DNA from 2 places in the Thioalkalivibrio sp. ALE22 genome. Region 2 is predicted to be linked to the other one. Evidence: predicted binding sites of a transcription regulator. Region 2 holds the regulator's gene; the other holds the start of a gene.
The links. The regulator FliA, encoded in region 2, starts transcription of late flagellar genes. The targets are predictions, from matches to a motif close to GCTAAAGTTNNNNNNNNNNCNGCCGATA.
Positions count from the first base shown of each region.

Region 1: a site for FliA is predicted at 1,717-1,744, ahead of F793_RS0107675 (methyl-accepting chemotaxis protein). Genes of this name have one in related genera too.

Region 1 is NZ_KB906504.1:66,237-69,445, reverse strand. Features, by position in the region: gene F793_RS0107680 (DEAD/DEAH box helicase) at 1-1,306, shown strand, start outside; gene F793_RS0107675 (methyl-accepting chemotaxis protein) at 1,767-2,996, shown strand; gene F793_RS0107670 (DUF255 domain-containing protein) at 3,009-3,209, opposite strand, start outside.
Region 2 is NZ_KB906500.1:108,311-111,519, forward strand. Features, by position in the region: gene F793_RS0102190 (MinD/ParA family protein) at 1-796, shown strand, start outside; gene F793_RS0102195 (RNA polymerase sigma factor FliA) at 793-1,560, shown strand; gene cheY (chemotaxis response regulator CheY) at 1,602-1,982, shown strand; gene F793_RS0102205 (protein phosphatase CheZ) at 2,078-2,854, shown strand; gene F793_RS0102210 (chemotaxis protein CheA) at 2,900-3,209, shown strand, end outside.

The sequences.
Region 1 (3,209 bases), on a different contig from region 2:
CTTTGCCGACCTCGGGTTGGCCGATACCCTTTTGCGCGCGCTGGATTCCGCCGGCTACCAGCACCCGACCCCGATCCAGGCCCGGGCCATCCCGGAAGTCCTGAAGGGCGGCGACCTGCTGGCCGCGGCCCAGACCGGCACCGGCAAGACCGCCGGCTTTACCCTGCCGATCCTGCAGCGCCTTTCCACCAGTGATGCGCCCAAGCCCGGCAATGGCCGTCCGCGCTGCCTGGTGCTGACCCCGACCCGCGAGCTGGCCGCCCAGGTGCACGATTCCGTGAAGACCTACGGGCGCAACCTGAAGCTGCGCTCGATGACGATCTTCGGTGGCGTGAACATGAACCCGCAGATCAAGGCCCTGCGCGACCGCATGGACATCGTGGTAGCGACCCCGGGGCGTCTGCTCGATCACGCCAACCAGAAGACCATTGACCTCTCCGGTGTGGAGATCCTGGTCCTCGACGAGGCCGATCGCATGCTGGACATGGGCTTTATCCGCGACATCAAGAAGCTGATCGCGCTGATGCCCAAGAGCCGGCAGAACCTGATGTTCTCGGCGACCTTCTCCGACGAGATCCGCACGCTGGCCAACGGCCTGCTCACTCGCCCGGCGGAGATCGACATCGCCCCGCGCAACACGGCCGCCGAGAGCGTGCAGCAGAGCGTGCATCTGGTGGAGACCAGCCAGAAGCGCGAACTGCTGAGCCACCTGATCCGCACCAACAACTGGGAACAGGTGCTGGTGTTTACCCGCACCAAGCACGGCGCCAATCGCCTGGCCGAGAAGCTGTCCAAGGATGGCGTGCGCTCGGAGGCCATTCACGGCAACAAGAGCCAGGCGGCGCGTACCAAGGCGCTCAAGCAGTTCAAGTCCGGGCAGGTGCCGGTGCTGGTGGCGACCGATATCGCCGCGCGCGGCCTGGACATCGATCAGCTGCCGCAGGTGGTCAACTTCGAGTTGCCGAATGTGCCGGAGGATTACGTGCATCGCATCGGCCGTACCGGGCGTGCCGGCTCCGCCGGTGCTGCGCTGTCGCTGGTGGATGGCGAGGAGATCAAGCTGCTGAAGGGCATTGAGCGCCTGATTCAGCGTCCGATCGACCGTATCGAGACCGAAGGTTTTGCCGCGCCGAAGCCGGCCGCCAATGACGGCAACGGCAACCGCCGCGGCGGTCGTGGCGGCAAGCCGGGCGGCGGGGCACGCAATGGCGCCCCGCGCAACGCCCGCGGTGGCAAGCCCGGCGGCGGTCGCGGCGGCAACGGCCGCCCGTCCTCCAACGGCAACCGGGCGGCGCGCAGCCGCTAGTCCGACGCGCCAGCGCAGTACCGCGAACCCGCGGTCCCGATGTCCGGGGCCGCGGGTTTTTTCGTTCCGGGCCTGGCGGGGAGGGCTTTATTCACCACGAAGCACACGAAGGCACGAAGAAGGGCCAGGTCAAGGGCGAAAAGCGATAACAGGAAGGCTGGAAGACAGGAAGGGACTGGTGTTGTGCGCCAGGTGATTGGCCCCAGTACAAGGCTAATCACAGCGTGTTGTGATTGCCGAGGGCCCATAAACACTTCCAAATTTCGCGTCTTCCTGTGAAATGCTTTTGCCCTTGCCCTTCTTCGTGCCTTCGTGTGCTTTGTGGTGAATACGGTTTTCGCGTTGCGGCGAGGCGTTGGAGTTGAGCTGGATCAGGGCGGCGGGGGATGGGCCGGGCGATACTCTGGCGGGCTCAAGGCCGGGCGCGGGTGGTCGTTAACGAAGCCAAAGGAGGGTGTCGATGAAGATTGGGAATCTGGGTGGGCTGCGGCTGAAGCTGATTATTCTGGTGATCGTGGTGAGTACGGTGCCGCTGTCGATCATGGGCGGGGTGACGTTCCACACCATGAAGGGCGATCTTGCCGCGGGGGTGGATGAGGCCCTGGTGACGCAGCTGTGGTGGTTGCTGTGGGCGCTGTGGGTGGTCGCGTTTGTGGTGGCGCTGGGGATTGGCTGGTTCTATGCCAATGTGCTGACGCGGCCCCTGGAGCGCCTGGCCGAGGGGCTGGAGGCGATCGGCGAGGGGCGCGCGGATCTCGGGCACCGCGTGGAGGTGACTACGGACGACGAGATCGGCCGCACCGGTGCAGCCTTCAACACGGTGATGGGCCGGCTCTCCGGGCTGATCCGGCAGGTCGCGGATGCGGCCGACGGTATCGCCGCCTCCGCGCGGCAACTGGAGGGTCGCAGCAACGAACTGACCCGGGCGACCCACGAGCAGCGCGGCGACGTGGAGCAGGTGGTCACCGCGATGAATCAGATGTCCGCCACCGTGCAGGAGGTGGCCAACAACACCCAGAGCACGGCCGAGAGTGCCGGTCAGGCGACCCGGGCGGCGGAAGGCGGACGCACCGTGGTGCAGGCCACGCAGGGCGCGATCAACACCCTGGCCGGCGAGATCCGCCAGGCGAGCCACGTGATCAGTGAGCTGAAGGGTGACAGCGACAACATCGGCACCATCCTGCAGGTGATCGAGGAGATCGCCGAGAAGACCAACCTGCTGGCGCTCAATGCGGCGATCGAGGCCGCCCGCGCCGGCGAGGCGGGACGCGGCTTCGCGGTGGTGGCCGACGAGGTGCGTCATCTGGCTCAGCGAACCAACGACTCGACCGGGGAGATCCGCGAGATCATCCAGCGCCTGCAGGGCGGAGCGACCCGCGCGGTACAGGCGATGGAGGTGAGCCAGCAGCACGCCGAGACCTCGGTGGAGAAGGCCGGCGAGGCGGGCGAGACCCTGGAGTACATCCACGACTCGGTGACCACCATCGACGACATGACCCGCCAGGTGGCCAGCGCGACCGAGGAGCAAAGCCAGGTGGCGGAGGAAATCAACCGCAACATCCACCACATCAATGACATCGCGGTGCGCAACGCCGACGGGGCCAACGAGATGCAGCAGGCGGTAGAGGCCCTGGAAGGGCTGGCGCAGCAGCTACAGAACGAGGTTGCGGGCTTTCGTCAGCAGGGCTGATCCGGCCTGGCGTCAGAAGCCCCGGCGCAGGGCGTCGAAGCCCAGGGCGACGTCGTCGGGATCCGCGCCGGGCTCGATGCGCAGGCGGTCACGCACGGTGTCGCGGTCAATATGGGACGCCTCGATCGCGTCGTCGGGCAGGCGATACAGCCACCAGGCGAGCGCGGCCTGGGTGCGCGTCTCCGACCAGGGCTCCAGGTCCGTCCCGATCCG
Region 2 (3,209 bases):
CATCGCGGTTGCCTCGGGCAAGGGCGGGGTGGGCAAGACCAACGTATCGGTGAACCTGTCGGTGGGCTTGGCCCGGCTCGGGCGCGAGGTCATGCTGTTCGACGCCGATCTGGGCCTGGCCAACGTGGACCTGCTGTTGGGGATGCGTCCCGAGCGCACGCTGCACGACCTGGTGACCGGGGACGTGGACAGCCTGGAGGACGTGCTCGTCCAGGGGCCGGACGGGGTGAAGGTGGTGCCATCGGCTTCGGGGATCGCGGCGATGGCCAACCTGACGCCGGCCGAGCATGCCGGTCTGATCCATGCCTTCAGCGCCTATCGCAAACCCCTGGATGTGCTGATCGTGGACACCGCGGCCGGCCTGCAGGAATCCGTGACGTCGTTCTGCCGCGCGGTCCAGGAGACCCTGGTGGTGGTCTGCGACGAGCCCGCCTCGATTACCGACGCCTATGCCCTGATCAAGGTCCTGCACCGCGATCATGGCCTGCGTCGCTTCCGCATGGTGACGAACATGGTCGACGGCCGCGAAGGCGCCGAGCGACTGATGCAGAAGCTCAATACCGTCTGCGGCAACTACCTGCCGGAGGTGGTGCTCGACCTGGCCGGCTATATTCCGATGGACGATCACCTGCGAAAGGCGGTGCAGAAACGCGCGCCAGTGGTACAGCAGTACCCCGGGAGCCCGGCGGGGAAGGCCTTTGCCGAACTGGCACGGACCGTGGACCGCTGGCCGGTGGGGGGCGGTGACCACGGTGGCGTCGGGTTTTTCGTGGAACGGATGCTGCAGAGCGCATGATGACGACGCGTAATCGACTTTCCGGCTATCAGGCGACCTCCGCGGCCAGCGGCGGACACGAACAGCTGATTGCCGATCACGTCGAGCTGGTCCACCGCATCGCCCATCACCTGATGGCGCGGCTCCCCGCCTCGGTGCAGGTGGATGATCTGATTCAGGCGGGCATGATCGGGCTGCTCGAGGCGGCGCGCCAGTTCGAGGGCGGCCAGGGCGCGACCTTTGCCACCTACGCCGGCATCCGCATCCGTGGCGCGATGATCGACGAGCTGCGCCGCAGTGACTGGACACCGCGTTCGGTGCACCGCAACAGTCGGCGTATTGCCGCGGCGATCCAGACCGTCGAGGCGCGCGAGGGGCGGGCGGCGCGTGGCAGCGAGGTCGCCGCCGAGCTGGACGTGCCGATCGACCAGTACTACGAGATGCTGCAGGATCACGCCGGGGCCCACCTGTTCGCTTTGGACGACCTCGGCGGGGGTGACGACGGGGCTGATCGCGTGATCGAAGGGCAGGAGGTGTCGCCGGCCCGCACCCTCGAGGCCGGTGAGTTCCGTCAGGAACTGGCCGAAGCCCTCGGCGACCTCCCCGAACGCGAGCGGCTGGTGCTGTCGCTCTACTACATCGAAGAGCTCAACCTGCGCGAGATCGGTGCCGTGCTGGGCGTGACCGAGTCGCGCGTCAGCCAGATCCGAAGTCAGGCCACCATTCGACTGCGTGCCCGCCTGGGTTCGTGGCTCGAAGACGGTACGGCTTTGCAGTTATTCTAAAACCCACCCTACGAATCCCGGAGTGACGTGTGGACAAGGGAATGAAGATTCTCATCGTGGACGACTTTTCCACGATGCGGCGCATTATCAAGAACCTGTTGCGTGATCTTGGCTTCAACAATACCCAGGAAGCCGACGACGGCAGCACTGCGCTGCCGATGCTGCAGAACGGCGATTTCGACTTTCTGATCACCGACTGGAACATGCCCAACATGCCGGGGATCGACTTGCTGAAGGCCGTGCGCGCCGACCCGAACCTCAAGTCCATGCCGGTGCTGATGGTGACGGCGGAGGCCAAGCGCGACCAGATCGTCGAGGCGGCCGAGGCGGGCGTGAACGGCTACGTGGTCAAGCCGTTCACCGCCGAGACGCTGAAGGAAAAGATCGACAAGATCTTCGAACGCATTGAAGCACAGGGATAATCATGGGCCTGTGACCGATATGCCCGACGCCCGTGGCACCGACCGCCGCGGGCGTCGTCCGAAACCTTCCGCGCCGTACCCGCAAGAGGCTTCTCATGACTGAACAGGAACACCCACCACGCGACGATCAGCTGGAGCTTGCGCGGCAGTTGGTCAAGACGCTGGAGGCGGGCGACGACACGGGCGCCCGGGCGCTGGTGCAGGATCTGGCGCGCCCCTATGACCGCGAACTCTTCGACGAGCTGGGCAAGCTGACCCGTGATCTTCACGAGGCCCTGCAAAGCTTCCGCGGCGATTCGCGTCTGGTCGAACTGACCCAGGCGGAGATCCCGGACGCAAAGGAACGCCTGAATTACGTGGTCACGATGACCGAACAGGCGGCCCACGACACCATGAATGCCATCGAGTCGAGCCTGCCGATCGCGGAGTCGTTCAGCCAGCAGGCGGCCGACCTGACGGCGAAGTGGACGCGCTTTCGCAACCGCCAGCTCTCGGTGGAGGAGTTCCGGGACTTTGCCCGCGAGCTCGACACGTTCTTCGCGCAGGCGGGGGAAGACACCGAGGAGCTGCGCCGGCTGCTCTCCGAGGTGCTGATGGCACAGAGCTATCAGGACATTACCGGCCAGGTGATTCGCCGCGTGATCCAGCTGGTGACCGACCTGGAAGAGAACCTGGTGTCCCTGATCCGGCTCTCCAGCGGGCGCATGGAGCAGGTCGAGGCGGCCGAGGCGTCGCTTGAACAACGCGAGGAGGAGCGCGAGGCGGACCGCAAGGGTCACGGTCCCAGCGTGCCCAAGACTCAAGATTCCGCCGCGGATGTCGTTCAAGGACAGGACGAGGTGGACGATCTGCTATCGAGCCTGGGCTTCTAGGCAGTTCCCCTCATGCGAATGGCGCCACGCGACCGGAGAGACTGAATGGCCATCGACCCCAATGACGAAATCCTTCAGGACTTCCTGATCGAGGCCGGGGAACTGCTGGAGGGGCTCAACGAGCAACTCATCGACCTGGAACAGAATCCCGATGACCGGGATCTGCTGAATGCGGTCTTTCGTAGCTTCCATACCATCAAGGGTGGAGCCGGCTTCCTGAGCCTGGATCCCCTGGTGACCGTGTGCCATCACGCGGAGGACGTCTTCAACCTGCTGCGTAACGGTGAGCGGCGGGCGGACAGTCACCTGATGGACACCATGCTGCGGGTGCTGGACACCCTGAACGTAATGTTCG